Regions from separate parts of the Brevundimonas sp. TWP2-1 genome, predicted to be linked through region 2. Evidence: predicted binding sites of a transcription regulator. Region 2 holds the regulator's gene; the other holds the start of a gene.

Region 1 (15,993 bases), on a different contig from region 2:
CTCACCGATCCAGCGCGCCGCAGCGATCAGGGCGTCCAGGTCATAGCCCGTCTCGAACCCACCCCGCGTCAGCATATAGACCAGGTCCTCGGTGGCGATATTGCCCGTTGCGCCCGGCGCGAACGGACAGCCGCCGATGCCGCCGACGGAGGCGTCCAGCACGTCGATCCCGGCCTCGACCCCGGCGTAGGCGTTGGCCAGGCCGGTGTTGCGCGTATCGTGGAAATGCAGGCGCAGGGTCGCGTTCGGCGCTGCGGCCCTGGCCGCCTCGACCTTCTTCGTCACCGCCCAGGGATCGCCCGCGCCGATGGTGTCGGCCAAGCCGATCTCACCTACGCCCATCTCGGCGATGGCTCCGACCATGTCCGCGACCTGATCGACCGAGACCTCGCCGTCGAACGGACAGCCCCAGACGCACGAGATCATGGCCGACAGCGACGGCGCGCCGTCGCTGGCTTCGGCGTTGTGCCTGCGCGCGACGATCTCGCCCAGCATCGCCAGCTGATCCTTCACCGCCAGCCCCTGGTTCTTCAGGCCGAAGCCGTCGGTGGCCGCGACCGAGACATTGACCTCGTCCACACCCGTCGCCAGCGCCCGGTCATAACCCTTGCCGTTCAGCACCAGGCCGATGCGGCTGCGGCCCGCCTCGTGCGGCAGGGCGGCCATGACCTCTTCGGCGCCGGCCATCTGCGGCACATATTTGGGATGGACGAAGGAGACGGCCTCGATCCGTTTCGCCCCCGCCCCTTCTAGCCGCCGCACCAGATCGGCGCGGACGGCGGGCTCCAGCACGGCCTTTTCGTTCTGCAGCCCGTCGCGCGGACCGACCTCGACGATCTGGATGAACCGGCCCATCACGAGCCTCCTGCGCCCGACCCGTTCCGGGGCGGCGGCGCATAGAGGGTCAGGTTGACCTCGTCCCCGCCCGAATAGTTGAAGCCGTTGACCGTCCCGACCGCGCGCCCCGACACGCCCAGTCGGGCCGCCGCCGCACGGAAGGCGTCGGCGTCGCGCCCCTCGACGATAGCGGGACGCCCTTCGGCCAGGGCCTGAGCGGCGCCTTGCGCGTCGGTCAGATCGGTGTCGCGCCCGGTCAGGAAGACGAAGCTGGGTTCATGGAAGCCGGTGATCGCCACCGGCCCCGGCGTGCGGCCCTGGCGCGGATGCAGGTCAGCCGCCTCCAGCGCCTTTTCAAGCTGCGGCGCGACAGCCAGCGGCCGAAGTTGCCGGATCGTGCCGGCCAGGGCCGCATGGGCCACGATGCCGAAGGCCAGAGACGCGACCAAGGCCGCGACGGGCGCCCGGTTCAGCAACAGGAAACCCCCCATCGCCCCCGCCGCCAGCGCCATGACCACCGTCAGCGCCGCCCAGGTCTGGGCCGTCGAGGTGCCATAGACCGTCAGGCCATAGACGGTGATGCCGATGACCAGCAGGGCCGCAAACGCCGCGAGCGCCGCGCCGGTGATCCTCGACACCTTGCCGATCGGCTGGGCCAGGGCGGCGGCGGCCAGCAGGGCCAGCGCCCCGAAAGTCGGCAGGGTGTAGTGCCACAGCTTGGTCGGGGCCAGTTCGAACATCAGCCAGCCGGGCACCAGCCAGCAGACCAGGAACCGGATCGCCGGCTCGGCCCGCCGGCTCCAGCCGGTCGCGACTGCGGCGGGCAGCAACAGGGTCGAGGGGAAGAACAGCAGAGGCGCCAGCAGCAGATACATGCCGGGGAAACCCGAATGGCTTTCGTGCGCGCCGGCGATCTTGGGCGCCAGGTCGCCGCCGATGGCCTCGCGCCAGAAACCGCCGTCGGTGGCGATGGTGATTGCGATGGCCCACGGCCCGACCATCAGGGCGACCAGCGGCAGCCCCCAGCCCCAGCCGAGGCGATAGAGCCATTTGACGTTCCGGTCCCAGATCGACAGGGCGATGATGGCCAGGGCGATGACCAGGAACCCGATCGGCCCCTTGATCAGGGTCGAGAGGCCGATGCCGATCCAGAACAGCAGCTTGTGCAGCCGGATTGGTCGTTCGCCCGCCCGTGTCGCCATATAGATGCGCGCCAGCGCCGCCATGGCCAGGGTGGTCGCCCCGCACAGCATGGCGTCGGTCTTGGCGATCCCCGCCTCGGTCGACAGCAGGAAGGTCGCCCCCATGATGGCCCCGCCGAAGAAGCCGACCCGGCTGCCCAGCATGGCCGACCCGGCCCAGGCCACGGCCCAAGCCGCCAGCATGGCGCCCAGCAGGGAGGGGATGCGATAGGGGGCGATCTCGCGGTCCTCGACATCCGAGGTCAGGCCGACGGCGACGGCCTGCATCCAGTAGATGCCGACCGGCTTCTTCCACCGCGGCTCGTCCTGATAGCGGATATCGACATAGTCGCCGCTTTCCAGCATCTGGGACGTGGCCTGGGCGAAGCGGCTCTCGTCGCGGTCCAGCGGCGGCAGCAGCAACAGGCCGGGCAAGCCCGCGATCAGCGTCAGCAGGGCCGCGAGGAGCGGGCCTCGCCAGCCGGCGATGCGGCCATCCAGATCAAAAGTCTTCATTCCAGACTCCTTACACGGCGACCGCGCCGTCGTCAGCCGTCTCCCCTAAGCCGTCGTTATCCTCTATGGAGCGGCGATGACCGTCGAGACACCCGAGATTTCCGTCGTCGTTCCCGTCCATGACGAGGCCGGCGCCGCCGTGCCCCTGGCGCGCGAGATCGCCGCCGCCTTCGACGGACGATCCTACGAGATGATCTTCGTGGACGACGCCTCCAGGGACGCCACCCTGGCCGAGCTGAAAGCCGCCATGGCCGAACTGCCGGCCCTGCGCGTCTTGGCCCACGGGACCAATGCGGGCCAGAGCCGCGCGGTCCGCACCGGCGTGCTGGCGGCCCGCGCGCCGGTCGTCGTGACGATGGACGGCGACGGCCAGAACCCGCCGGCCGACGCGCCGCGCCTGGTCGACGCCCTGCTGGCCGCCCCCGCCGACGTCGGCCTGGTCGGCGGCCGCCGCGCCAAGCGCCAGGACACCGAGGCCAAGCGCCAGGCCTCGATCTGGGCCAACCGCATCCGTCGCCGCCTGCTGGGCGACGACGCCGACGACACCGGCTGCGGGCTGAAGGCTTTCCGCCGCGACGTCTTCCTGCGCCTGCCCTACTTCGATCACATCCACCGCTACCTGCCGGCCCTGATGATCCGCGAAGGGTTCAGGAACCAGTACCTCGACGTGGACCACCGCCACCGCGAGGTCGGCCGCTCGAAATACACCAACTGGGGCCGGCTTCGGGCGTCCTTCTCGGACCTGCTGGGCGTCATGTGGCTGAAGACCCGCTCACGCCGGCCGGGCGCGATCTCGGAGTTTTGAGACAATAACCCTCACCTCCCCATCGGCGCAGGCCGATGGGGAGGACAGATCGCGTAACGATCAGGAGGGGGCGACTTGGACGGCAACGATCTCTCTGCCCGCTTCTGACACCCGGTCGCCCTCTCCTGGCGCTCGCTGACGCGACCGCCTGTCCTCTCCGTTCGCCTTCGCGAACAGGGAAGTGAGCCAAACAAAAAGGGCGGGGTCTCGCGACCCCGCCCTTCTGCATTTCAGCGTCGGCTGGCTTGGACTTAGAAGTCCATGCCGCCCATGCCGCCCATTCCACCCATGTCGGGGGCGCCGCCGGAGCCACCCTTCTTGGGAGCGTCGGCGACGGCCGCTTCGGTCGTGATCAGGATCGAGGCCACCGAGGCGGCGTCGGTCAGGGCGGTGCGAACCACCTTGGCCGGGTCGATCACGCCCATGGCGACCAGGTCGCCGTACTCTTCCGTCTGGGCGTTGAAGCCGTAGGTGGCGGAGCTGTTTTCCAGCACCTTGCCCACGACGATCGAGCCTTCGACGCCGGCGTTTTCCACGATCTGGCGGATCGGGGCCTGGATGGCGCGACGGATGATGGCGATGCCGGCGGTCTGGTCGGCGTTGTCGCCGGTCAGGCCGTCAAGCGCCTTGGTCGCCTTCAGCAGGGCGATGCCGCCGCCGGGGACGATGCCTTCTTCAACCGCTGCACGCGTGGCGTTCAGGGCGTCGTCGACGCGGTCCTTCTTTTCCTTCACTTCGACTTCGGTCGAGCCGCCGACGCGGATGACGGCGACGCCGCCGGCCAGCTTGGCCAGACGTTCCTGCAGCTTTTCCTTGTCGTAGTCCGAGGTGGTGTCCTCGATCTGGCGCTTGATCTGGCCGATGCGGGCCTCGATCTCTTCCTTGCCGCCGACGCCGTCCACGATGGTGGTGTCGTCCTTGGTGATGGTGACCTTCTTGGCCTTGCCGAGCATGTCGATCGTGACGTTCTCAAGCTTGATCCCCAGATCTTCCGAGATGACCTGGCCGCCGGTCAGGACGGCGATGTCCTCCAGCATGGCCTTGCGGCGATCACCGAAGCCCGGCGCCTTGACGGCGGCGACGCGCAGGCCGCCCCGCAGCTTGTTGACCACCAGGGTGGCCAGGGCCTCGCCTTCGATGTCCTCGGCGATGATCACCAGCGGACGGCCCGATTGCACGACGGCTTCCAGGATCGGCAGCATGGCCTGCAGCGACGACAGCTTCTTCTCGAACAGCAGGATCAGAGGCTCTTCGAGTTGAACCTCCATCTTGTCGGCGTTGGTGATGAAGTAAGGGCTCAGGTAGCCGCGGTCGAACTGCATGCCTTCGACGACGTCCAGCTCGGTCTCGGCGGTCTTGGCTTCCTCGACCGTGATGACGCCTTCGTTGCCGACCTTGGCCATGGCCTTGGCGATCATTTCGCCGACTTCAGCGTCGCCGTTGGCCGAGATGGTGCCGACCTGGGCGATCTCGGAGTTGTTTTCGACCTTCTTGGCCGAGGCCTTGATGTCGGCGAGGACGGCGGTGACGGCCTTGTCGATGCCGCGCTTCAGATCCATCGGATTCATGCCGGCGGCGACGGCCTTGAGGCCTTCCTGCACGATCGATTGCGCCAGGACGGTTGCGGTGGTGGTGCCGTCGCCCGCCTTATCGTTCGTCTTCGAAGCGACTTCGCGGATCATCTGGGCGCCCATGTTCTCGAAGGCGTCTTCCAGCTCGATCTCTTTGGCGACCGACACGCCGTCCTTGGTCGAGCGCGGGGCGCCGAAGGACTTCTGGATCACGACGTTGCGGCCCTTGGGACCGAGCGTCACCTTGACGGCGTTGGCGAGGACGTTGACGCCGCGCAGCATCTTGTCGCGCGCGTCGGTGTTGAACTGTACGATTTTAGCGGCCATGCGGGCAGCTCCTATCTAGATGGATTGATTGAAGAAACGCGAACGTCGGGTGCTTAGGACAGCACGCCCAGGACGTCGGATTCCTTCATGATGATCAGGTCGTCGCCGTCGATCTTCACTTCCGTGCCCGACCACTTGCCGAACAGGATGCGGTCGCCGGCCTTCAGCTCCAGGGCGTTGACCTTGCCGGATTCGTCACGAACGCCGGGGCCGACGGAGACGACTTCGCCTTCCTGCGGCTTTTCCTTGGCGGTGTCGGGGATGATGATCCCGCCCTTGGTCTTGGATTCTTCTTCAACGCGCTTAACAAGCACGCGGTCGCCGAGCGGACGAAACGCCATCGGTTCTCTCCTTATGTACCCCCGGACGGGGGCGACTTGAAAACGGTGGGTCAGCCTCTCTTCGATCACCGTTTTGGCAGCCGACCGTCGAGAGTGCTAACGCGAGCGGGAGGTAGTCAGAGCGCAGGGCGACGTCAAGCGCGCCGTCGCCGGCCGTCTGCGAAACTTCCGCGACAAATGAACCGAAAATGAATGGCGGGCTCCGGGGCTGTTCAAGCGGGGGCTGGCAGAACCGTTTCAACGCTGGAGGCATTTCCTCTCTCGGAAACGCCGAACCGGTCGGAAAATAAAAGGAGACGACCATGTCCAACTTGCTGAAGATCACCGCCGCCGTCGCCGCCCCGGTCGTCGCCATGAGCCTGATGGCCGCCCCGGCCTCGGCCCAATCGCGTGATCGCGACGACACTGGTCGCAACGCCCTGATCGGCGCCGCCGTCGGCGGTCTGGCCGGCGCCATCTACGGCAACGGCGACGGCCGCTACATCGCCGGCGGCGCCCTGGGCGGCGCAGCCATCGGCGCCGTGGCGTCGTCCTCAAACCGGGGTTCGGGCTGCGAATATTATCGCGGCGGCCAGTGCTACCGGAACCAGGGCCACTGGGAACGCGAGCACGGCATCAACAGCCGCGACTCGCGCTACGAACAGCGCCGCGACTACCGCGATTATCGCCGCGAGCAACGCTATGACCGCCGCGACGATCGCCGGGATTACCGCCACGACCGCCGCTGGTAGTCGCTCGACGGTTTGAAGACAATGAAGGGCTCGGCCGCAAGGCCGGGCCCTTTCTTGGTCAGCCCATCAGCCGCGTCATCAACCCCGCCGTGGACGGATCCAGGTCTGCGGACGGCCCCCCGGCGTCCACGTCCTTCAGGATCGCCTTGGCTAGGACCTTGCCCAGTTCGACGCCCCACTGGTCGAAGCTGTTGATGTCCCAGATCACGCCCTCGACGAAGGTCTTGTGCTCATAGAGGGCCAAGAGGGCGCCCAGGGTCTCGGGCGTCAGGCGGTCCATGACGATGGCCGTCGAGGGGCGGTTGCCGGTGAAGGTGCGGTGGGACGCCAGACGGGTCGCCTCTTCCTCCGACAGGCCCTGGGCCAGGCCCTCGGCCTTGGCCGCCTCGGTCGTCTTGCCCAGCATCAGAGCCTGCCCTTGCGCCAGGGCGTTGGACCACAGAGGGCTCTCCGGCGCGTCGGCATGGGTTTTGGCGACGATGACGAACTCGGCCGGGACGATCTGCGGTCCCTGGTGAATCTGCTGGAAGAAGGCGTGCTGGCCGTTGGTGCCGGGCTCGCCGAACACGACCGGACAGGTCTGACGCGTCACAGGCGTGCCGTCGCGATGCACCCGCTTGCCGTTCGATTCCATCTCCAGCTGCTGCAGGAAGGACGGCAGGCGGCGCAGGGCATGGGCGTAGGGGGCGACGGTGCGGGCCGGTCGGTTCAGGCCGTCGACGTTGAACACCTGGGCCAGGGCCAACAGGATCGGCGCGTTCTGCTCCAGCGGGGCCGAGACGAAATGGTCGTCCATGGCCGCAGCCCCGGCCAGCATCTGTTCGAACACGTCCCAGCCCAGGGCGATGCCGCACGACAGGCTGACCGCCGACCACAGCGAATACCGACCGCCGACCCAGTCCCGGAAGGCGAAGGTGCGGCCGCAGCCGAAGGCCGCCGCCTTGTCCGGCGCCGCCGTCACGCCGATGAAATGTCTGGTCATGCCCTCGGCTGGCAGGGACGCGGCCAGCCACGCCTTGGCCGCCTCGGCGTTGGCCAAGGTCTCCTGGGTGGTGAAGGTCTTGGACACGACCACCACCAGGGTGGTTTCGGGGTCCAGGCCGGTCAGGGCCTCGGCCATGTCGCGCGGGTCGATATTGGCGACGAACCGCAGGTCGATGGCCGGGTCCAGCGGGCGAAGGGCGTCCCAGACCACGCGCGGCCCCAGGTCCGATCCGCCGATGCCGACATGGACGATGGCCTCGAACTTTTTGCCTGTAGCCCCCGCCTCTGCGCCCGAGCGCACGGCGTCGGCATAGGTCTTCATGTCCGCCCGCACGGCGTCCACCTCGGCCGAGACCGGTTCGCCCAAGGCGTGAAAGTCGGCGCCCGGTGCGGCGCGCAGGGCCGGGTGCAGCACGGCCCGCCCCTCGGTCAGGTTGACCGCCTCGCCGGCGAACAGGGCCGCGCGACGTCCCTCGACGTCGGACGCCCGCGCCAGATCCAGACAGGCGTCGAAGGCGGCCTTGGTCCAGCTCTGTTTCGACAGGTCCAGATACAGGCCCGCCGCCTCGACCGACATCCGCGCCAGCCGATCAGGATCGGCGGCGAACTGATCCACGATCCGGGTCTGGCCCGCCTCGGCGGCGGTGCGATCGAATGTCTTCCAGGCGTCGTCGCGGCTCATGGCGTCCTCGGTCGATGATGTGGGCGTTGGAGAAGGTAAACACTCGTTTACGGGTCGGGGGTAAAGAGGTTCAACGTCCTAGCGGACGGTGAAACAGGAAGTCATCCCCATGTCTTGCGGCCTCGCGCTTTCGATCGCCCTGGCGATGTCCAATCCCGCCGTCGCCCTGGCGGCCGATCAGCCGCCGGCCGCCGTCGGCGCGCCGATCTCCGTGGCGGGCGAGCCCTTGTTCGCCGACATCATCTCGCGCTCGACCAGCCTGAAGGCCATGGTCGACGGCTGGGCGGCCGCCAAGGCCGCCGACGACGCCGCCTTCTTCACCAGCCAGGCCTTCACCGGCTTCAAGGCCCAGGCCGAACAGCTGGCCGCGCTCGACATGCAGGGCCACCTGATCCTGAAGGAACGCGGCACCGACGGCGACCTGAAATGCATCCTGCGCGGCATCTCCGAGGACATGCCCAAGAAGGTTCAGGCCGTTCAGGCCGCCGCCAACCCAGCCGAACGCGCCACAGCCCTGTCGGAACTGTCCTATCTGCTGAACGACAACGTCGAAGTCATCACCGCCCCGCCGCAGCCGGAAGTCTGACGCCATCTAAAGGGCGTTCAGCGTCTCCAGAACGCCCTTGCCGTAACGATCCAGCTTGGACTGACCGACGCCGGAGATGGCGCCGAGGCTGTTCAGGTCGCCCGGCTCGGCCTGGGCGATTTCCAGCAGGGTCTTGTCCTGGAAGATGACATAGGGCGGGACATGCTGTTCCGAGGCGCGGTCGCGGCGCCAGGCTCGCAGGGCCTCGAACCGGGCGCGGACGTCGGCGTCCATGGTCTCCAGGGCGGCGTTGCGGCCCTCGCCGGTGCGGTCGCGGCGATTGCGCGAATTGCCCGAGCGCGTGCCGGCGTCGAAGCCTGCGGGAACGCGCCGCACTTCGATCTTGCGTTCGGCCTTGTAGACGGCGCGCACCGCCTCGCCGTCGCCCAGACCGACCAAAGGCTTGCCGTCGTTGGCGTCCTCGACCAGCAGGCCTTCGAACAGCAGGTGATCGACGATGTCGCGCCAGCCGTTGGGCGAGATGTCGGCGCCGATGCCCCAGGTCGACAGCTGTTGCTCCCACGGCTGGACCGCTTTGGTGCGGCCGGTCAGGTGGTCGACGATCCGGCCCCGTCCGAACCGGCCGCCCAGCCGTTGGACCGCCGCCAGGGCCTTTTGCGCGGGGACGGTGGCGTCATAGAGCTGAGGCGGGTCGCCGCAGATGTCGCAGACGCCGCAAGGCTCCGCATCGGTCTCGCCGAAATAGCGGCGCACGGCCTGGGCGCGACAGACGGCGCCGTCCAGCATGGCGAACAGCTGGCGAGCCTTGCGCACCTGGACCTGTTTGACCTCCTCGGCCATCGGGCGGCTGTCCAGCCGACGCAGGGCCCAGGCGATGTCGGAGGGGCCATACAGGGTGATGCCCTCGGCCGGTTCGCCGTCGCGGCCGCCCCGGCCGATCTCCTGCCAATAGGCCTCGAGGCTGCCCGGCGGATCGGCGTGGATGACGAAGCGCACGTCGGCCTTATCGACCCCCATGCCGAAGGCGATGGTGGCGACCATGACGGCGCCCTCCTCGGCCAGGAACCGTTCCAGCCGGCGGTCCCGCTCCTTGTTGTCCATGCCGGCGTGATAGGCGATGGCGTTGGTCCCGGCGTCGCGCAGCGCCTGGGCCACGCGGTCGCAGCCGTCGCGGCTGCCGCAATAGACGACGCCCGGCTTGCCGCGCCGCTCGCGCACCAGTTCGATGACGCGGGCGTCGGTCTTGGCGCGCGAGGCGCTTTCCTTGCGCTCGGCCGACAGTTGCAGGTTCGGGCGGGCGAAGCTGTCGACGAAGACCTTGGCCTCTTCGAGCCGCAGCGAGCGCAGGATGTCGTCGCGGGTGCGGGCGTCGGCCGTGGCCGTCACCGCGATGCGCGGCACATGGGGAAACCGCTCGGCCAGCAGACCCAGGTTGCGATAGTCTGGGCGGAAGTCGTGGCCCCATTGCGAGACGCAGTGGGCCTCGTCGATGGCGATCAGGCTCAATGGCAGTTCGGCCAGCCGGTCCATCATGGCCCCGGCCGCCAGGCCTTCGGGCGAGACGTAGAGCAGGTCCAGATCGCCGGAGCGGGCGGCGGCCCAGATGGCCGACCGTTCGTCCATCGAGACGCCGGAATCCAGGCGAGCCGCAGCGACGCCCTGTTGTTTCAACGCCTCGACCTGGTCGGTCATCAGGGCGATCAGGGGCGAGACCACAAGGCCCAGGCCGGGGCGCAGGATGGCGGGGATCTGGTAGCAGACGCTCTTGCCGCCGCCGGTCGGCAGGACGGCCAGCACATCGCCGCCGGACAGGATCTGCTCGACCACCTGACCCTGCATGCCCCGGAAATCGGCGTGCCCCCAGACGCGCGACAGCAGGGCCCGCGCGTCGTTCAGGTCAGGCGTATCGGTCGATGAGAACTGGGGCTGCGTGGCCGGCATCCTTAAGCTGTGCACTCTTTGTTCCCGCAAGCGAAGTCCTACAGGCGGCGAGAGGCGGCCTGTGGTCTCATCGGATGGGGATTAATTCAGTGGCCCGTTCAGTGCGCGGGGGCTTCGGCGAACTGGCCGCCGACGCGGTAGCGCCACAGATAGGACGGGGCGATGGCCGCCATGCCGGCCGGATGATCGATGCCCAGGTCGCCGAGGCCCAGAGCGTCGGGGGCCACGACATTGTCCTTCTCCAGCATCAGCACCTGATCGCGGGTCAGCGGCGGGGTGACGCCGACGAACCGGCTCAGTTGCAGCAGCGAGCCCAGGGGCCTGGCGACGGCGAAGGGCACGGGGACCAGCATCCGGTCGCGCCCGGTCTCGCGGCGCACCAGCTCCAGCACTTCGCGGAAGGTGTAGAGGCTCGGCCCGCCCAGTTCGAAGGTGCGGCCCGCCGCATCGACGCGGGTCACGCCGCGCGCGATGGCTTCGGCGACGTCGCCGACATAGACCGGCTGAAACTGGGTCTCCCCGCCGCCGATCAGCGGCAGGACCGGCGACATCGTCGCCATGGACGCAAAGCGGTTCAGGAAGCCGTCGCCGGCGCCGAACACCAGCGAAGGCCGCAGGATCACCGCATCGGGATAGACGGCGCGCACGGCTTCTTCGGCCTTGGCCTTGGTGCGGCCGTAGGCCGAGGGGCTGGCGGCGTCGGCGCCGATGGCCGAGATCTGGACCAGACGCTGGACGCCCGCCGCCCTGGCGGCCGAGGCGATGGTCTTGGCGGCTTCAGTGTGCACGGCGTCGAAGCCGCGCTTGCCGCCCGCGTCGTGCAGGACGCCGACCAGATTGACCACGGCGTCCGCGCCGCGCACGGCGGCGGCCACATCCTCGGCGCTGGTGATGTCGCAGCGCATGAACTGGATCTGGCCGGGATCGCCCAGCGGCTGGATCTCGATGGCCAGGACCGGGTTGCGCACGGCCACGCGAATGCGCCAGCCGCGACGCGCCAGGGCGCGCACCGCCTGCGACCCGATAAAGCCCGATCCTCCGAAGAGAGTCACGACGCCGGGGGCGAGGTCAGCCATGGGGAAAGCTCCAGTCGAAATCCGTGTCGGCGGGATAGACGATAGGGCGCCGCACCGCAACGCGGGCGTTCACGGCGACGCTGGCGATCCGCCCGTCGTCGCCCATCTGATGTGTATGAAGCTTTTCACCATCGGTTACGAAGGCGCGACCCAGGCGGAGGTGATCGCGCGCTTGAAGACGGCGGGAGTCGAGACCCTGGTCGATGTCCGCGCCGTCGCCGCCTCACGCCGCGCCGGCTTTTCCAAGACGATCTTGGGCGAGAGCCTGAAGGCGGAAGGGATCGACTACCTGCACCTGCGCGGCCTGGGCACGCCCAAGGCCGGCCGTGACGCCGCGCGCAAGGGCCGGGTCGCCGAGATGCGCGCCATCTTCGCCGATCACCTGGCCGAGCCTCAGGCCCAGGTGGAATACGAGCGGGTGAAGGCGCTGGCGGGCGAGAAACGCGTGGCCCTGCTGTGCTTCGAGGCCAACCACGCCGGCTGCCACCGCGCCGTCCTGGCCGAGCGGCTGGTGGCCGAGGACGGCGCGACGGTGGTCAACCTATAGGATCAGAACCGGGCAGCCCCGAGCCGTCTCCTCCCCATGAAATGGGGAGGAGGCGCGGCGCGCCTTCGCGCCGTGACGGAGGGGCTATTCGACGCATCGCAGGCGTCCGTGGGACTTCAAGAGCCCCTCCACCACGCTGCGCGCAGTCGCCCTCCCCGCTTCGCAGGGAGGAGACGATTTCACTTACGGACGTCCCACCAGTTGATCGACCGAACCGCTGGTGACCGGGTGATACAGAGGCCGGGCCTCGGCGTAGATGCGGCGGGCGATGGGGCGGCCCCAGTCGCCTTCGTTCCACAGGGTCTGGAACAGGGGCAGGACGAACTTGCGGCGGCCCTGGCTGGTCAGGAAGGCGTCCGCTGTGGCGACGGCGGGCTGATAGCGATGCGCCAGGGCGATCTGAAGCCAGCCGAAGGTCAGTTCGGCATTGCCCTCGTTCGCCAGGTTCAGGGTGCGTTCCAGATCGGCCAGCTGCGCGTTGGTCAGCCAGTCGGCGCCGGCAGCCAGCCCCTCGGGACGCCAGCCCAGGAAACGCTGGCGCTGCTGGGTGTTCCAGTCGGCCCACGGGATGGCCGAGGCCGGTCCCTTGTCCTTGAAGAAGGCGACGGCGGCGGCATCGACGGGCGTGAAGGCGTTCGACACCGGGGCCATGGCGTTCGACGGCAGACCGGGCTGATAGACCCAGGAGTCCAGCTGCAGTTCGGATTCCAGGGCTGCGTCGCCGTTCACCAGATGGGTGCGGATGTCGGCCAGGAACATGGCCGTGGTCATCGGCCGATAGGCGTTGCGGTCGAAATAGCCGCGCAGCCAGGCGTCGAACCGCTCACGGCCGACGATGCGTTCGATGGTGCGCAGGAAGGCTGAACCCTTGTCATAGGCGATGGTGTTCATGCCGTCGTCGGGATCGCGACCCAGCAGGTTCAGGTGCAGCCGGGTGTCGTCGGCGGGCAGGGATTTCAGTTCGTCCTGAAACCCGTCCCAGCTCAGCACCTGTTCCTGAACCGCGCGATCATAGCCGTAGACCGACTCCATGATCCGGTTCTCGAAATAGGTGGTGAAGCCCTCGTTCAGCCAGAAGTCGTTCCAGGTGGCGTTGGTGACCAGATTGCCCGACCAGCTATGCGCCAGCTCGTGCGCCACCAGCGACACCAGCGACTGGTCGCCGGCGATGATGGTCGGGGTGGCGAAGGTCAGTTTGGGGTTTTCCATCCCGCCGAACGGGAAGCTGGGCGGCAGGACCAGCAGGTCGTAGCGGCCCCACCGATAAGGGCCGTACAGCTTCTCGGCCGCGTCCACCATTTCGGCGGTCGGCTCAAGCTCGGCGGCGGCGGCGCGCAGGCGGCTGGGCTCGGTCCAGACGCCCGAACGCTCGTCGAAGGGTGCAAAGGCGATGTCGCCGACGCCGATGGCGATCAGATAGGGCGGGATCGGATTGTTCATCCGGAAGCGCCAGGTCTTCATGCCGCCCCCTTCAGAATTGGGTGCAGCCGGCTCGCCCTTGGGCGTCAGCTGGTCGGCGCTCATGACCACGGTCAGGTCGGCGGGGGCGGTGATGCGGGCCGAATAGGTCTGGCGGATACCGGGGCTGTCCTGGGTCGGGACCCAGGTCCGGGTCAGGATCGCCTGGCCCTGGCTGAACAGATAGGGTTTCTGGCCGCCCGCCGTCTGGGTCGGGCTGAGCCATTGCAGGGCCGCCGCATCGGGACGGGTCGAGTAGCGGACGGTGATCTTGCGGCGTTCGTTGGCGGCGAAGGCGGGGAAATAGACGGTCAGGGGCTGGCCCTTGATGGCGTCGTTGTCGCCAACGACATAGCGCAGCGGCTGGCCGGCGGCGTCGCGCACGTCCTGGATGTCCAGGTTGCGGATGTCCAGGATCACCTCATTGGCGCCGGGGACGGCCAGGATGTCCAGGGTCGCCGTGCCCGACAGGGTCTTGGCCTCGAAGTTCGCGGTCAGGTCCAGCGCGACGTCGACGACGCGGGCGATCTCGGGCCGGGCGTAGGTGTGGCTGTCGACCGCATCGGGACCGGGCGCCGGAGCGACGGCGGGCGGCGTCATCGAGCCGCCCCCGGTCGTGGTGGAGCAGGCGCTCAGCCCCATTGCGGCGGCAAGGGCGAGGGCGGAGACGAGACCGAGAGCTTTGCGCTTCATCGAGGCTTTCCTGGGCTGACCGTAACGATTGGCCGGAGAACGCGCGGAAACGCCGAAAAGATCAAGTCTCGGTCAAACCGACCTCATGCCGCAGCAGCAGGCGGCAGATAATGGGAGCGGAACAGCCGTCCCCGCTCGGCGAACAGCACCCAGCCCAGGGCGATCAAACCAAAGACGGTGAAGCCCACCGACATCGGTATGGTCGTGCCGTTGAACTGTTGGCCCACTGCAAAGCCCAGCAGCGAGCCGACGATGGTGGAGATGAAGCCCTGGATCGAGGCGGCGGTGCCGGCGATCTTGCCCATCGTCTCCATGGCCATGGCGCCGAAGTTGCCGGCCAGCAGGCCGAAACAGAACATGGTCAGGGTCTGCAGCACGGCGAAGGTCCAGATCGATTCATGCCCGCTGATCGCTACGCCGGCATGGACGGCGGAAATGGCGGTGAAGCCGATCAGGGCCGTGTGCGAAATCTTGCGCGAGCCCAGTTTCACCACCAGCCGCGCATTGACGATTGAGGCCACGGCGATGCCGCCCGCGATCAGGGCGAAGATGGCCGGAAACGCCGCCTCGGCCTGGAAGACATCGGCGAAGATCTGCTGCGACGAGTTGATGAAGCCGAACAGGGCCCCGGTGATCGCCGTCATGGCCAGGGTGTAGCCGATGGCCGTGCGGTCGGTCAGGGCGATCTTGTAGGCCGCCGTCAGACGCTTGAACTGGATCGGCAGGCGATCCTCGGGCTTCAGCGTCTCGGGCAGGCGCAGGGTCGCCCACACGATCAACGCCACGCCGATCAGGCCCAGGCCCGCGAAGATCCAGCGCCACGGCCCGACCAGCATGATCAGTTGTCCCAGCGACGGCGCCAGGATCGGCACGCCCAGGAAGACCAGGAAGCTGAAGGACATGACCCGCGCCATGGTGCGGCCCTCATAGCGGTCGCGCACGATGGAGACGGCCAGCACGCGGGTGCAGGCGCTGCCCAGGCCCTGGCCGATGCGGGCCAGGATCAGCATGTCGAAGGTGGGCGCCAGGGTCGCCAGCAGGCTGAACAGCACATAGACGCCGACGCCGAACAGCAGGACGGGCTTGCGTCCGAACCGGTCCGCCAGCGGGCCGTAGAACAGCTGGGCCCCGCCGAACCCGAGCAGATAGGCGGTCACGACCCACTGGCGGTCGTTGTCGGTCGCCACATTCAGGTCCGCGCCGATGTGCGGCAGGGCCGGCAACATCGAGTCGATCGCCAGGGCGTTCAGCGCCATCATCAGGGCGATGAGACAGACGAACTCGACGAAGCCGAGCTCCTTCTTGGCGGGCGCTGACGCGAGGGAAGAAGACATTTGGGCCAGATGCGCCGTCACGCCCCGATCCGCAACCGCAGCCCTGTCACAAATTGCTGCAATGCAGCGAAGTCGGGGCAGCGAAATCAAGCTTGAACGCCAGGCGCCTCGCCAAAGCCAAGAAGCTTCGCTAGAGGAAGTCATGACAGAACAGATGACAGCACAGGCGGCGCTGGACCGCCTCGAAACCCTCTACACCCAATCCGTGACCAACCTGCGCGACGCCGTGCGGGATTTCGTCAACACCGGCGCGCGGCCCGATCCGCTGAAACGCGCCGAAGGGGTGTTCGCCTATCCCGAACTTCGCATCCGCTGGGACGGGGATCGCCCCCAGGACCTGGAGCCGCGCGCCTATGCCCGGCTGTCGAAACAGGGAACCTACGCCACCACCATCACGCGGCCGGACCTGTTCCGCCCCTATC
Region 2 (15,993 bases):
CGCGACGACCAGGGCGAGGAGCTGAAGAGCGTCGATGCCGCCAGAGAAGAAGCCGTCGCCGTTCTGGGCGAAATCCTGCGTTATCGGGGAGCCGCCTTCTGGACGACCCGCGCCTTCAGCGTCATCGTCACGGATGCGGACGGCCAGACGGTCGTCAGCGTCACCGCAGCCGCTTCCGACGATGCGCCTGACGGGTGGAGCCTGGTGGAAAGCGCCCAATGAGCAGACTTCAAGCCACGCCCAAGATCACGACCCTGGTCGAGAAACTGTCCCTGCGCGACCGCATCTCTCCCGAAGAGATCGAGGCCCTGCAGAAAGCGCTGGAGCCGCCCAAGACGGTCGCCGCCGGTTCGGACATCGTGCGCGAACATAGCCGACCACTGCACAGCACGCTTCTGATCTCCGGCTTTTCCGCCCGCTATTCGACGCTGGAAGATGGCGCCCGCCAGATCACCGAGATCAATGTCGCCGGCGACTTCATCGACCTGCACAGCCTGTTGATGAAGCAGATGGATCACGGAGTCGTCGCCCTGACCGAATGCGTCATCGCCGAGGCGCCCCACAGCGGCCTCATCGACATCACCGAGCGCCATCCGCACCTGACGCGCCTGCTGTGGCTGGACACCATCATCGACGCCGCCATCCACCGCCAATGGCTGGTCGCCATGGGTCGGCGCAGCGGCCTGGGTCATATCGCCCATCTGGTGTGCGAGCTGTATCTGCGTCTTCAGGCCGTCGGCCAGACCGGCGATATGACCTTCGACCTGCCGCTGACACAGGCCACCCTTGGCGATGCGCTGGGCCTGTCGACGGTCCATGTCAGCCGCCTGATCTCGGAACTGCGCGGCGAAGGCGTGATCAACTGGTCGGGCGGTCGGATCGATATCCTCGACTGGCGCCGCCTTGCCGAAATCGCCGAGTTTGACCCGACCTATCTGAGGCTTCAGAGCGACCCCGTCTGACCCCTTAACGCATGTTATCGCGCAGAACGCCGTTTGGCGGTCTATACGACCAATGTCCATGTCGAACCTCGCGCGATCCCTGCTTTCCCTGCTGGCCGTTCAGGGATTGGACGAAGGCGACGCCTTCGACGCCGTGCCCGGCCAACGCACCGCCCTGACGCGTGATGGTGAACCGCTCGTCACCTTCATTCTGGACGGCGTCGCAGCACGCTTGGGACCCAATGAGACCCTGTCACGTGGTCTGGCCTCAAGCGACGATCTGATCAACTTCGATGCGGTGCTGGGGCGGGGCGAAAAGGAAGTGGCCCTGTGGCTGACGGCGGGACGGTTCCTGACGGTGCCGGCGCGACGGCTGGTCCAGCGCATCGATCGCGACACCCTGGTCGAAGCGACCCTGACCGACCTTCGTCAACGCAACGCCGCCCTTCAGGCCGAGCTGGGGCGTCACGCCGACCTCAAGGTGACCCAACGCTTGGCCGCCCTGGTCCTTGACGTTCACGACCAGGGCGGCGGCGATACGGTGTCCCTGCGCCAGAGCGACCTGGCCGACCTGATGGCGGTGCGGCGCGCCAGCGTCTCGACCGCCTGCACGGAACTGTGTGCGGCCGGCGCGCTGCGCCTGCGGCGCGGCGCGATCCAGATCGCCGATGTGGAAGCCCTGCGCGAGACGTCGGCCGCGCCTCACTCCACCGTGACGGACTTGGCCAGGTTGCGGGGCTGATCGACGTCGGTGCCCTTCTGGACGGCGGTGTAATAGGCCAGCAACTGCACCGGCACGGCATAGACCAGGGGCGCGATCAGGGGATGGCAGTCCGGGGCGTGGATGCGGCGGATGCCGGCGCCGTGCAGGTCGGGCGCCTTTTCCGGCGCGATCATGATGACCGGCCCGCCACGCGCGGCGACCTCCTGCAGGTTGGAAGTGGTCTTCTCGAACACATCGTCCAAGGGCGCCAGGGCGATGGTCGGGGTCTCTTCGTCGATCAGGGCGATGGGACCGTGCTTCAGCTCGCCTGCGGCATAGCCCTCGGCGTGGATATAGCTGATCTCCTTCAGCTTCAGCGCGCCTTCCATGGCGAGAGGGAACATGGCGCCCCGGCCTAGGAACAGGACGTCGTCGGCCTTGGCCAAATCCTGGACGACGGCGCGGATGCTTTCGCCCATCGTCAGCGCCTCGGCGATCAGGCGTGGGCTTTCGAACAGGGCCTTGACCAGTTCGGCCTCGGTCGCAGCATCGATCCGGCCACGCGCGACCCCGGCCGCCACGGCCAGGGCCAGGAGGGCGGCGACCTGGGCGGTGAAAGCCTTGGTCGAGGCGACTCCGATTTCCGGCCCGGCATGGGTGGGCCACAACACGGCGGCCTCGCGCGCCATGGACGAGGAGTGGACGTTGACGACGGCGGCGGTGTTCAACCCCTGCGCCTTGCACCAGGTCAGGCTGGCCAGGGTATCGGCCGTCTCGCCCGACTGACTGACGGCGACCGCCAGGGTCTTTTGCGACACCGCCGGCGAGCGATAGCGGAACTCGGACGCAATCTCGACGTCGCAGGGCAGGCCCGCCAGCTTCTCGAAGGCGTAGCGGCCGATCTGACCGGCGTAGAAGGCGGTGCCGCAGGCCACGATCTGGATGCGGTCGATGGCGGCGAAATCGACGGGATTGGCCTTGGCCTTTCCCGTCACCAGATCGAGATATTCCGACAAAGTGTGCTGGACACTGTCGGGTTGTTCATGGATCTCCTTTTCCATGAAGTGGCGATACTCGCCCTTCTCGACCATGGCCGAGGAGGCCGAGACCTGGACCACCGCACGATCGACCGGCTTTCCGGTCACGTCGAACATCTGGGCGCCGGCCTTGGTCACGGCGACGTAATCGCCCTCTTCCAGATAGGAGATTTTCTGGGTGAAGGGGCCGACAGCGAGCGCGTCGGAGCCCAGATACATCTCGTCCTCGCCCCAGCCGACCACCAGGGGGCTGCCGCGCCGTGCGCCCAGGATCAGGTCGTCTGTCCCATCGATCAGCACCGCCAGGGCATAGGCGCCGGTCAGGCGGTCCAGGGTGATCTTGAACGCCTCCAGGGGGCTGCGGCCCGTGTTCAGTTCGGCGTCCAGCAGGTGGGCGATGACCTCGGTGTCAGTCTGGCTTTCGAAGACGTGGCCCTCGGCGGCCAACTCGGCCTTCAGCTCGGCGAAGTTCTCGATGATGCCGTTGTGGACCAAGGTGACGCGCCCGGCCTTGTGCGGGTGGGCGTTGGCCGTCGTCGGCGCGCCGTGCGTGGCCCAGCGGGTATGGCCTATGCCGACCGTCGCCGTCATCGGCTGCTCGGCCAGGACGGCCTCCAGATTGCGGATCTTGCCCTGGGCGCGGCGGCGTTCGACCGCGCCATCGACCACGGCGGCGACGCCGGCGGAATCGTAGCCGCGGTACTCCAGCCGCTTCAGGCTGTCGATCAGCCGGGGAACGACAGGTCCGTTGCCGGTGACGCCGATGATGCCGCACATAAGCGAAGGCTCCGAGAGATCAGGGAAAGGGGCGCCGCTTTGCACTGGCGGCGATCCGGGGCTAAGCCACACATCAAGCCCCACCGGCCGTCTATGCAATCTTAAGGCGGGCCGCATCAAAAAAGGGGTTTCGGAACGTTACCCGAAACAAAGGACCAGGCCTTGGGCGACAGAAAATACTTCGGCACCGACGGCATTCGCGGGCGTGCCAACACCTATCCGATGACGGCAGAGGTCGCGCTGCGCGTGGGTCTGGCCGCCGGAAAGCTGTTCCGCACCGACGACGACCGCCGCCATCTGGTGGTGATCGGCAAGGACACCCGCCTGTCCGGCTATACGATCGAGCCGGCCCTGGTCGCCGGCTTCGCCTCGGTGGGCATGGACGTGCGCACCTTCGGTCCAGTGCCGACGCCCGGCGTGGCCATGCTGACACGCTCGATGCGCGCCGACCTGGGCGTGATGATCTCGGCCTCGCACAACGACTATGCCGACAACGGGATCAAGCTGTTCGGGCCGGACGGCTACAAGCTGTCGGACGAGATCGAGCTGAAGATCGAGGCCATGATGGACCAGGGCCTGGACCAGGGTCTGGCGCCGTCGAACAAGCTGGGTCGGGTCAAGCGGATCGACGACGCCCAGGCCCGCTATATCGAAATCGCCAAACAGGCCTTCCCCAAACGGCTGACGCTGCAGGGCCTGCGCATCGCCGTCGATTGCGCCAACGGTGCCGGCTACAAGGTCGCGCCCACCACCCTGTTCGAACTGGGCGCCGAGGTCTTCCCCGTCGGCGTGACCCCGAACGGGACCAACATCAACGCCGAATGCGGCTCGACCCATCCGGCGACCCTGGTCGATGCGGTCAAACGCTACCGCGCCGACATCGGCATCGCCCTGGACGGCGACGCCGACCGGTTGATCATCTGCGACGAGAAGGGCCAGGTCGTGGACGGGGACCAGATCATGGCCCTGGTCGGGCTGGACTGGGCCAGACGCGGCCTCCTGACCGGCGGCGGCGTGGTGGCGACCGTCATGTCCAACCTGGGGCTGGAGCGCAAACTGAAGTCCGAAGGGCTGACGCTGGAGCGGACCAAGGTCGGCGACCGCTATGTGATGGAGCGGATGCGCGAGGGCGGCTTCAACATCGGCGGCGAACAGTCGGGCCATATCATCCTGCACGACCACGCCACGACCGGCGACGGCCTGATGGCCGCGCTTCAGGTGCTTGCCGTCCTGGTCGAGTCCGGCAAGCCGATGAGCGAACTGGCCCGCCAATTCGACCCCGTCCCGCAAAAGCTTGAGAACGTCCGCTTCACGGCCGAAAAGCCGCTGGAGACCGCTGCGGTCAAGGCCGCCATCGCCGACGCCGAGGCGGCGCTAGCCGGTCAGGGGCGCCTGCTGGTGCGGCCGTCGGGCACGGAAAAACTGATCCGCGTCATGGCCGAGGGCGACGACGAGGTCCTGGTGAAACGCGTGGTGGCCGATGTCGCCGGCGCGGTGCGCGCCGCCGGCTGAGGGTCGGCCCTTAAGGCTTGCACGCCGCCGGCGGATCGCCGTCGCGTTCCCACAGCTTGCAGGACCGGTCGATCTCGCCCTGGATCAGGTCGCAAGGGTTGGCGGCGTTGCAGGGCGGGCGCGTCGCCGGGCTGACCTGGATGCAACGCTCGACCAAGCGGGCCGAGGCGGCGGCCCCGATGGCTTCACGACACGGAATTTCGCTGACCGGAACCGGCTGAGGCGCCATGTCCGGCCCCTCGGGGATGCCGGCCTGGGGCTCCTCGGCGGGCTTTGCCGGCGCCTTGGCCGGCGCATCCGCCTTGGCAGCGGGCGGAGCGACCGGCGCCGTTTCCGGCTGTAGAGGAACCGCATCGATCACCTCGGGGTTCGACGCCGATTCACCGGACGCGGGCGCTCCGGGGCCGGAAGGCTGACAGCCGGCCATCAGCACGGCGCAGGCGGCCAGCGAAAGCCATTGGGGTCGACGCATGGACTTGTCTCCGGTCAGGACCAACCTGGCGAGGATGCCCGCCTGCGGCCGAAGACGAAACCCCCTATCGCTTCACCGCCGCCAGCGCCGCCTTCTGCAAGGCGAACAGTTCGGTGCAGCCGGTCTCGGCCAGCGAGAACAGCCGGTCGAACTCGGCGCGCGAGAAACCGCGCTTCTCGCCGGTGGCCTGTACCTCGACGATCTGGCCCGCGCCGGTCAAGACGAAGTTGGAATCCGCCTCGGCCTCGGAGTCCTCTTCATAATCCAGGTCCAGAACGGGCACGCCGTTGCAGATGCCGCACGACACGGCCGCCACCTGGTCCAGGATCGGATCGGACTTCAGCACCCCCTCGTCGCGCAGATAGTTCAGGGCCGAGGCCATGGCGACCCAGGCGCCGGTGATGGAGGCGGTGCGGGTGCCGCCGTCGGCTTGGATGACGTCGCAGTCCAGCACCACCTGGCGCTCGCCCAGGGCCTTCAGATCGACGACGGCGCGCAGGCTACGGCCGATCAGGCGCTGGATCTCCTGCGTCCGGCCCGATTGTTTGCCGGCGGCGGCCTCGCGGCGGCCGCGGGTGTGGGTGGCGCGGGGCAGCATGCCGTATTCCGCCGTGACCCAGCCCTGGCCCTTGCCGCGCATCCAGCCGGGAATGCTCTCCTCGACCGAGGCCGTCACGAGAACCTTCGTATGGCCGAAGGTGATCAGGCACGAGCCCTCGGCATAGCGGTTGACGCCGGTCTCGATGGTCACGGGACGCAGTTGGTCGTCGGTGCGTTGCGAATGGCGCATGAGAGCACTCCTTGGAAGTCTGGCCTTGGAAGCCGAGGCCGCGGTGCTTATCCTGAAACCGTGAGCCTGTATGCCCCCAAAACCCCGCCGTTCGATGGCGCCCAATCCCTCGCGGGGTTGGCGGGGCTGGATGCACGCGCCCGCGACATCTTCCGCCGCATCGTCGAGAGCTATCTGGAAACGGGCGAGCCGGTCGGTTCCAGGACCCTGTCGTTGGGCGGGATCGCCCTGTCACCGGCCTCGATCCGCAACACCATGCAGGACCTGACCCTGGCGGGTCTGCTGGCTGCGCCCCACACATCGGCGGGGCGAATCCCGACCCATGCCGGCCTGCGGCTGTTCGTGGACGGCCTCTTGGAAGTCGGCGACCTGACCAAGGAAGAGCGGCGCGAGATCGACGGGCGTCTGGCGGGGCGGGGTCGGAACTTCGAATCCGCCCTGGACGAGGCGTCCAACCTGTTGTCCGGCCTGGCCGGGGGCGCGGGCGTGGTTTCCAGCCCCGTGCGCGATTCCGGGGTCAAGCACGTCGAGTTCGTGGCCCTGGGCGGGGATCAGGCCCTGGCTGTGATCGTCGCCGACGACGGCACGGTCGAGAACCGGATCATGACCCTGTCGGCGGGCGTCACGCCGTCCACCCTGGTCGAGGCCTCCAACTTCCTCAACGCCCGCCTGCGCGGCCGCCCCTTCGCCGACGCCAAGCGCGAGATGACGCACGAGCTGGAAATCGCCCGGCGCGAACTGGACCAGACCGCGGCCCGCCTGGTCGAGGACGGGTTCGCCGCCTGGTCAGGGGGCCCTGACCGCGAGCGCGCCCTGATCGTGCGCGGCCGCGCCAACCTGCTGCAGGACGGCGAGGGGCTGGCGGATCTGGAACGGGTCCGTGTCCTGTTCGACGACCTAGAACAGAAGGAACAGCTGATCGGCCTGCTGGACGGCGTCGATGCGGCGCAGGGCGTGCGCATTTTCATCGGAGCCGAAACACGGTTGTTTTCACTTTCGGGTTCCGCGGTGATCGCGGCGCCCTATATGAGCGGCCGACAAAGGGTTCTGGGCGCCATCGGCGTCATAGGGCCCGCAAGACTGAACTACGCCCGTGTCATTCCGTTGGTGGACTATACCGCCCGGGTGCTGGGCCGGATGCTGGACGGGAACGACAAGTGAGCGACAAACCCCTTAACGACGAATTCGACGCCCTGGATGCGGCCGAAACCGACGCTGAACACGGCCTGGACGCCCATCCTTCTGAAAATCGGGGGGATGACCTGGCGCCCCTGGACACCGTCATCGCCGAGCGCGACGAGTGGAAGGACCGCGCCCTGCGCGTCGCCGCCGAGATGGAAAACCTGAAGCGCCGTTCGGAAACACAGCAGAACGACGCCCGCGCCTTCGCCATCCAGCGTTTCGCCAAGGACCTGCTGGGCGTGGCCGACAATCTGGAACGCGCCCTGATGGCCGCGCCCAAGGACGCAGAGGGCGCAACCGCCGGCCTGGTGACCGGGCTGGAACTGACCCAGAAGGCCCTGCTTCAAGCCTTCGACAGCAATGGCCTGAAACGCGTCGCGCCGGAAGCCGGCGAGGCCTTCAACCCGCATCTCCACCAGGCGATGATGGAACAACCGTCGGACACGGTGCCCGGCGGATCGGTGCTCCAGACCATGCAGTCCGGCTTCGAACTGTTCGGCCGCACCGTCCGTCCCGCCATGGTCATCGTCGCCGCCAAGGGCTCCGGCGCGCAAAGCCCCAACCCCTACGGCGCCGCGCAGGCGCCCGAAGGTCAGGCCTTCGACGGCAAGGCCTGATCCCAGGTCAGCGGGCGGCGTCGGTCAGAACTGACGCCGCCAGGCCCCGATCAGTGCGAACTCCGGCGCGGCGTCCGCCACATGGCGCGGCTCGCGGCTGGCCACGGCCTGCAATGTCATGCTGGAGCCGTCCCACAGCCGACGCTCGCCGCCCAGGATGAAGTCGATCTGGCGACCGCTGGGCGACGCCGAGAAGCTGCGCCGCGAATAGGTCAGCGGGTCGAAATATTCGACCGGCACATCGGCCAGCAGCGCCAAGAAGGTCCCGCTCTCGATCCGAAGCGGCTGCGACAGGGTGAAGCTGATCCGGTCGCATATCATCGTACAGCCGGTCAGCAGGCCCAGCCGCCAGTTCGAACTGATCGCCGCCTGATCCATCGACAGGAACCGTCCCTCGATCTGCGTCGACCCCATGCCCGCTTCGCCGATCAGTCGCAGACCCGGCCTCAACGTCCAGTCGCCGCCCACGGCATAGAAGCTGGTGCGCGACGGCAGGGCGAAGTCCGACCCGCCAGGCAGGAAGGCGCCCAAGGGCCCAAGCCGTTCATCCAGGGCGCCGACACTGAACGACAGGCCGCCCTCGGCGCCCCGCCATCCGATCGCCGCCCGACTATAGGTCGAGGCGTCCTCCTCCACGCGGCGCAGGGGCATGCGACGATCCCCGCCTCCGCTTTCGGCCGACACGGTCACGGCGCCGAACCGCATCGCGCCGCGCACCGCATGGTCGGCCTGGGCCAGGGATGCAAACCCATCGCCGGCCGAGCCTTCGAACGGCGACGCCGCCCCGCCCTTGCCCTGCCAGACCGAGAAGTTCATCCGGCCGGTTTCCAGGTCCAGCATCGCCTCCTGGCGCGGTTCGTCGCCCATCCACGGCGCATCATAGAGGTCGTGACGCGGCGCCACGGGTTCGGGCCTCGCGCTGGGCTGGGCCGCGATCAGGTTCAGCCGCCCGCCGCCCGGCAGCGCAAGCGTAGTGGTGGCGGTGGTGTTCTGTTCGAACGGCGCCGCCTGATAGGATCGGCTGGGCGCGGTCGGATAGGCCCCACCCAACTGCACCGCGAACATCCGGTCATAGGCGTCGTACAGCACCGTGTTCAGCGCGCTCTGACGCAGGAAGGCGTCGCCGAAGGCCGCGCCGACGAAACTGCCCGGCTCGGTGATGGTGACGATGGAGCTTCCGTCCGCCATCGGGGTGGAGGTCGTACCGACCGGCCGGAAGGCGCCGGCCATGTCCAGCAGGCCGCGCCCATAGACGATGTCGGTTCCTGGATCACCCGCATCCCGCGCGGTATCGACTAGAATGGCCAGGGCCGCCCGCGCAGTCAGATTGGGGAAGGCCTGCATCAGCAGGGCCAGGGCGCCCGAGACATGGGGCGCCGAAAACGATGTGCCGTTGACCCGCCAGCAGGACGTGCCTTCGCAGCCGGTGATGACGTCTTCGCCCGGCGCTGAAATATAACCGACCGCCGTATCGCCGGCCCGGTTCGAGAAGCTGGACATCACATCGGTCGCGCCATGCGAACCGACCGCGATCACGCTGCCGGCGAACCGGGGGTCGATGGCGTAGCGCGCAGGCCAGCCGGGATTGGCCTCGCCGTCATTGCCCGACGAGGCCACGATCACGGCGCCCGCGTTGACGGCGCGCAGCAGCGCCGCCTCGAACGCCGACCCCAGCCGACCGTCGCCGCCCAGCGACATGTTGATGATCTTGACCCCGTTGGCGACGGCGTAGTCCAGGGCGCGCACCAGGTCCGAACTGCTGAAACAGACCTCGGTGTTCTCGTCCGTACAGTCCGAAATGTCGGTGCGGATCGACAGAATGGTCGACTGATAGGCCACGCCGATCGTGCCGAAACCGTTGAAGTTCGAGGCGATGACGCCCGACACGCGCGTGCCGTGGCTGCTTGAGGCGACATAGGGGGTGTTGCGGCCCGCGACGACGTCGGTCGAGGCGCTGGAAATCCGCCCTTCAAGCTCGGGCAGGGTGTTGGCGATGCCGGAATCGACGACGGCGACGGTGACGCCTGACCCGGTCGCCCCGGCCTGCCAGGCGACCTGGGCCTTCATATTGGCCAGACCATAGTTCCGCAGATACTCGCTCGACGTCACCGAAGGGGGCGGCGGAGGGGGAGGCGGCGGCGGCGGGGGCGGCGGTGGCGGGGGCGGTGGAACAGGGGGCGTGATCGTGCCTCCACCGCCACCACCGCCTCCCCCGCCGCCGCACGCAGCAAGCGGAAGGAACAACAGGCTCAGGCCCAGAACGACCGCCCCACGACGCTGCAATCCGTTCATATCCAACCCTCCACTCAGGCCGCCCTCCGCAGCCTTCACATCAGTAACGCCCTAATTCTTTAACGCTTTATCGAAGGTCGCCAGCAGTTTGGACCAGCCGTCCCTGGCGTCCGTCTCGGAATAGCTGGCGCGGTAATCGGCGTGGAAACCGTGCTGGGCGTCGGGATAGACGACGATCTGGCTGCCGGTCTGGCCCGCACGGGCCAGGGCCTCGCGCATACGCTCCACGCTGGCCAGCGGAATGCCCTGGTCCTTGCCGCCATACAGGCCCAGCACCGGTGCCTTGAGGTCGTCGGCGATATCGACCGGCCAGGGCTGACCCGACGAGATCTGCACCGGCGTCGCATCGGCGGCGGGGGCCAGACGGCCGTACCAGGCCACGCCGGCGCCGATGGCGGCGAAGCGGGCCGCCGCCTGCCACACCACCTTGCCGCCCCAGCAATAGCCGGTGATCCCGACCTTGCCGTCCTTGGCCCACGACTGCTGGCTGGCCCACTCCAGCGTCGCCGACAGGTCGCCCATCACCTGCTCATAGTTCGCGGCGCCGACAATCTGCATGATCCGCTGCATGTCCGACAGGGGCGCGGGATCCTCGACCCGGTTGAAGAAGGCAGGCGCGATGGCGGCATAGCCCTGTTTGGCCAGGCGGCGGCAGATGTCGCGGATATATTCGTGGACGCCGAAAATCTCGGACACCACGACGACGACTGGGAAAGGCCCGTCGCCCGCAGGCCGCGCCATATAGGCCGGAAGCTGGAAGCCGTCCGGCGCGGCATAGGTCACGGTTTCCGTGGCCAGCCCCGCCTCGTCGGTCGTGATCGGCTTGGCCTCCTTGGCCAGGGCCGCGACGGCATAGCCGGAGAACAACAGCCCCCCAAGCGCCCCCAGGCTTCGTCGGCTCAGCTTCAGATCGTCGGCGGTCTGGCCTTCGGGACGGATCAGAACGGTCATCGGCAGGGGCTCCGGTCATCTGTCAGATGAGCTGACAGTGGCCCCGGCCGCTATCCGCGTCCAGTCACGAAAATGCCGAAGGAAGGGCGCTCAAGCAGCGAGCGACCGCGTCTCGAGCGTTAGCGCCCTTCCTTCCAAAATCAGTGCCTGAAGACCCGCACGCCGGTGAAGGCCATGGCGATGCCCTTTTCGTCGGCGGCGGCGATGACCTCGGCGTCGCGCATGGAGCCACCCGGCTGGATCACCGCCGTGGCGCCGGCCGCGACCGCTTCCAGCAGGCCGTCGGCGAAGGGGAAGAAGGCTTCGGAGGCGCAGGCCGAACCCTCGGCCAGGGACTGGGCCAGGCCTTTCGCCTCGCCGGCCTCCTTGGCGCGGATGGCGGCGATCCGGGCGCTGTCGCGACGGTTCATCTGGCCGGCGCCGATGCCGGCGGTCTGGCCGTCCTTGGCGTAGACGATGGCGTTGGACTTGACGTGTTTGGCCACGGTGAAGGCGAACAGCATGTCCTGGATCTCGGTCGGCGTCGGCTGGCGCTTGGTGACGATCTTCAGGTCCGACGGCTTGATCAGCGACCGGTCGCGGCTCTGCACCAGGAAGCCGCCGGCGACCGAGCGGAACACCTCGCCCGGTCCGTGCGGATCGGGCAGGCCGTCCGTGATCAGCAGGCGCAGGTTCTTCTTCGAAGCAAAGACGGCCTTGGCCTCGTCATCGGCCCCGGGGGCGATGACCACCTCGGTGAAGATGCCGGTGATGGCGCGGGCGTCGTCGCCGTTCAGCGGGCGGTTGACCGCGATCACACCTCCAAAGGCGGAGACGGCGTCGCATTCCAAGGCGCGGGCGTAGGCTTCCGACAGATCCTTGCCGACCGCGACACCACAAGGGTTGGCGTGTTTGACGATGACCACGGCCGGGGCCTCGAACTCGGCGACCAGCTCATAGGCGGCGTCGGCGTCGGCGATATTGTTGTAGCCCAGCTCCTTGCCTTGGATCTGGGTCGCATAGGCCACGCCGGGACGGGCCTCGCCGGTGCGATAGAAGGCGCCGGTCTGATGCGGGTTCTCGCCGTAGCGCAGGGTCTGGGCCAACGACCCGGCGATCGACTTGCGGGCCGGGGCGACGTCCTCGATCTGCTGGGCGAACCAGCCGGCGACGGCGGCGTCATAGGCGGCGGTACGGGCGAAGGCGCGGGCGGCCAGACGTTTGCGCAGGGCCAGATCAGTCGAACCGTCCGACTTAAGGGCTTCCAGAATCAGGCCAATGCTCTCGCCGTCGACGGCGACCGCGACATAGCCGTGGTTCTTGGAGCCCGAGCGGATCATGGCCGGACCGCCGATATCGATATTCTCGACCGCCGCCTCGAACGAACCGCCCGCCGCAACGGTGGACTCGAACGGATAGAGGTCGATCCAGACGATATCGATGGCGCCGATGCCGTGATCGGTCATGGCCTGGGCGTGGTCGGCCGCGTCGCGCACGCCCAAGAGGCCGCCATGGACGATGGGGTGCAGGGTCTTGACCCGACCATCCATCATCTCGGGGAAGCCCGTCAGATCGGCCACGTCCTTGACCGGCAGACCCAGTTTGGCGATCGCCGCGCGGGTGCCGCCGGTCGACACCAGCTCGACGCCCAGGTCGTACAGGGTGCGGGCGGCGTCTTCCAGCCCGGCCTTGTCGGACAGGGAGATCAGGGCGCGTTGCGGCTTCACCTGATCGGGCGCGGGCGGAAAGTCGGGAGCGGCGGGCATGAGGCGGCGTCCGTGAAGGCTGGGGGAGGATGGCGCGCCCTCTAGACCCAAACCGGCGCTGCGTCACCCTTCTACGTCGGTTCGCCGCTCGCGCCGGCCGGGCTCAGCTTCCAGCGGATCTTGCTCTCGCTGTCGGTGCGGGCCGAGCCGCGCACCACGATCTGCAAGCTGCGGCGCGTCAGGCCGGCGTCGATATGGACGCTGGGTTCGATGGCCACGTCGGGACCGTCGGTCCTGAACCACCAGCCCCGGCCCGAGGCGCCGCGCAGCAGGATCGAGCGGCGGTCGCGCGCCAGCGAGGCCTGCACCCCCGGCTCCAGATGGAAACGGATGGCGTAGGGGGCCGCGATCTGGCGCACCATCTCCTTGCGGCCCGGCGTCGGGAACAGCTTCTCCTCGGCCCGCAGCTCGTCCAGCCGCTGGTCGAGATACAGCCGACGCTGATGGTTCAGGCCGAACAGTTCGTTCCAGCCGTCGTGCTCCATCTCCAGCCAGACGGCGCCGTCGCCGTCGCGCAAGTCCGTCGTCACATGGATCGGCGGCCCGACCAGGCGCGGGCCCAGAAGATCGCCCTTCCAGCCGCCGAGCGGCTCGTTCAGCGACCGCTCGCCCAGGGTCAGGGTCGAATGGGCGGGAGTCAGCCGCAAAGCCTGGCGGTCGGTCGAGGCCGGGGTCCAGCCCGAGCCGGTGACCAGTCGGTCCTTGCCGCAGGCAATCTCCAGCGCCATCGGCTGGGCGCAGGCGGCGGCGCCCCAGGCGCCTCGGGCCGGCGGGGCCGCATCCGCCATGATGGTCAGCAGGGGGCTGGCGATGCGCGTCAGGCCGGCGACCGTGCCGGCGGGCGAATGGGCGGGATCGCCTTTGGCCGGGGCGGCCTCGTCGTCATGGGCGCGGGCCGCCGCGACGCGTTCGGCGCTGGAGGGTCCGCCGCCCTGGAAGCTGGCCAGACGGCCGTCGGGCAGGGTCAGAAGGCGCAAGCCCTGCGTCAGCCGGGCGATGGCGCCCGAAACGCCGTCCGGCGTCGGTTCGGACAGTTGCGACAGGGCGTCGTCCAGCGTCAGCAGGTCGAGCAGAAGCTCCAGCCCCGCCTCGGGACTGCGCGTGGCATGACCGCCGTCGTCCTGAACCGTGGCCTTCAAGGCGCCGTCCAACCGCCCCAAAGCGCGACGACGCAAGGCCTGTCCCGGCGCGCCGGCCAGGACGCAGCCGCCGATGGCCGCCGCCGTCAGCCGTTCGGCCCGGCTGGCCAGCCCGCCGGGCGGACGCAGCAGCTGACGCGTCTGGCGCGCCAGGCTATCAGCCAGCTTCAGCCGTTCGGCCTCGGTCGCGACGGCGCCCATCCGCCGCGCGCCGCACGCCAGATTGACCACCCGCCGCCCCAGGATTTCCGGTCCCCAGGCGAAAGGCGACCAGCGGGCGAAGGTGTCGGCCCAGGCCAGGGTCAGACGCAACGCCTCGCGCGCGCCGCGCTCGCCCTGGGCCATCAAGCCCGGCAGCCAGGCGAAGGCGTGAAGTTCGACGGCGAACGGCCGCGAGGGGCTGGGCCGGTTCCACGGATCGGACGGCGGCTCGACCTCCATCGAGGCCCCCGCCAACATGAAGCGTCCGGCCAGGACATTGCGGCCCGGCGCCGGATCATGGGGGCGGAAGTCGCGCGGCGTTGCGGCGAAGGCCGTCACCTTGCCGCCGCCCAAGGTCAGTCCATAACCGGGCAGACCATAAAGCTCGATCCACAGCTGTCGCGTCGCCACCCGCCCGGCGATGGCGGGCCACAGGCCCGGTCCCGCGATCGTATCGCCCGAGCGCACCGGCGTGCGCACCGGGGCGCCGGGCAGGCCGGGGATCTGGCCCGAGGCGACGTCCAGCGTGGTTTCCTGCCCGCGCGGAGCAAAGGGGCCGAGCGGGCTCACAGCACGTTCTGAGGGGTGGCCGGCGCGGCTTTCAGGGCGGCGATATTGGTCGCGTATTCGCCCTTGAACACGAACGATCCGGCGACCAGCGCATCGGCGCCGGCGGCGACACAGGCCCCGGCGTTGGCCGAGGTCACGCCGCCGTCCACCTGCAGGTGCGCCGCCGAGCCGGCCCGGTCCAGAATGGTCCGCGCGCCGGCGATCTTGCGCAGGGAACTATCGATGAACTTCTGGCCGCCGAAGCCCGGATTGACCGACATGATCAGCACCAGATCCACCAGGTCGACCACCTCTTCCAGGATCGACAGCGGCGTCGCCGGATTGAACACCACGCCCGCCTTGGCGCCCAGCTGGCGAATACGGCCCAGGGTGCGGTGCAGGTGCGGCCCGCTCTCGGGATGGACGGTCAGGACATCGGCGCCGGCTTCGCGGAACGCCTCCAGCCACGGATCGACCGGCGCGACCATCAGGTGCACGTCGAACGGCAAGCTGGTGTGTGGCCGGATCGCCTTCACGATGTCGGGGCCCAGGGTGATGTTCGGCACGAAATGCCCGTCCATCACATCAACGTGGATCCAGTCGGCGCCCGCCGCCTCCAGCGCGCGGACTTCTTCACCCAGCCGCGCGAAATCGCTGGCGAGGATCGACGGACAGATCAGAGGGGTGAGGGCCATGGCCTTCCGGATAAGGCGCGGCGCCGACGGGAGCAACCGGCTTGGCGAGGAAGCGCCGACATGTTCTACTCTTGTTCACGCCAAACTTGCGCAGGAAGTCCTGATGTCTCTGCAAGACCCGTCTGCCGCCGAGCCCGTTCGCGTGTTCGAGGACGGCTCCGGAGACCGCTTCCTGATCTATGGAGCCCATGACGGAGCCAGGGTCGAAATCCGCTTCGACGGCGATGCGCTGTGGATGAGCCAGGCGCAGATCGCGAGCCTGTTCGGTCGAGATGTCTCGGTCATATCAAGGCATATCGCGGCAATTCTGGAAGAGGGCGAGTTAGGCGACGCCGCCGATTTGCATTTTATGCAAATTAAGGGTCCCGCTGACCGGACCGTCAGAGCCTA

The links. The regulator HrcA, encoded in region 2, represses chaperone genes, less so after heat shock. The targets are predictions, from matches to a motif close to GTTAGCANTCNNNNNNNNNGANTGCTAAC.
Region 1: the regulator HrcA is predicted to act here: its motif matches at 5,651-5,679, upstream of groES (co-chaperone GroES).

The regions. Positions count from the first base shown of each region.
Region 1 is NZ_JAFCWR010000001.1:1,902,381-1,918,373, forward strand. Features, by position in the region: gene ACP7BH_RS09425 (hydroxymethylglutaryl-CoA lyase) at 1-855, opposite strand, end outside; gene ACP7BH_RS09430 (ArnT family glycosyltransferase) at 855-2,534, opposite strand; gene ACP7BH_RS09435 (glycosyltransferase family 2 protein) at 2,611-3,339, shown strand; gene groL (chaperonin GroEL) at 3,591-5,237, opposite strand; gene groES (co-chaperone GroES) at 5,291-5,578, opposite strand; gene ACP7BH_RS09450 (hypothetical protein) at 5,881-6,309, shown strand; gene pgi (glucose-6-phosphate isomerase) at 6,368-7,975, opposite strand; gene ACP7BH_RS09460 (hypothetical protein) at 8,085-8,561, shown strand; gene recQ (DNA helicase RecQ) at 8,568-10,463, opposite strand; gene ACP7BH_RS09470 (complex I NDUFA9 subunit family protein) at 10,562-11,539, opposite strand; gene ACP7BH_RS09475 (DUF488 family protein) at 11,538-12,086, shown strand; gene ACP7BH_RS09480 (M1 family metallopeptidase) at 12,270-14,237, opposite strand; gene ACP7BH_RS09485 (multidrug effflux MFS transporter) at 14,321-15,571, opposite strand; gene ACP7BH_RS09490 (AMP nucleosidase) at 15,714-15,993, shown strand, end outside.
Region 2 is NZ_JAFCWR010000002.1:1,192,939-1,208,931, forward strand. Features, by position in the region: gene ACP7BH_RS16195 (DUF6894 family protein) at 1-222, shown strand, start outside; gene ACP7BH_RS16200 (Crp/Fnr family transcriptional regulator) at 219-962, shown strand; gene ACP7BH_RS16205 (Crp/Fnr family transcriptional regulator) at 1,021-1,683, shown strand; gene glmS (glutamine--fructose-6-phosphate transaminase (isomerizing)) at 1,644-3,458, opposite strand; gene glmM (phosphoglucosamine mutase) at 3,621-4,970, shown strand; gene ACP7BH_RS16220 (hypothetical protein) at 4,981-5,442, opposite strand; gene rph (ribonuclease PH) at 5,507-6,232, opposite strand; gene hrcA (heat-inducible transcriptional repressor HrcA) at 6,299-7,393, shown strand; gene grpE (nucleotide exchange factor GrpE) at 7,426-8,031, shown strand; gene ACP7BH_RS16240 (S8 family peptidase) at 8,056-10,140, opposite strand; gene ACP7BH_RS16245 (dienelactone hydrolase family protein) at 10,375-11,274, opposite strand; gene purH (bifunctional phosphoribosylaminoimidazolecarboxamide formyltransferase/IMP cyclohydrolase) at 11,415-13,019, opposite strand; gene ACP7BH_RS16255 (heparinase II/III family protein) at 13,091-14,929, opposite strand; gene rpe (ribulose-phosphate 3-epimerase) at 14,926-15,603, opposite strand; gene rhuM (RhuM family protein) at 15,707-15,993, shown strand, end outside.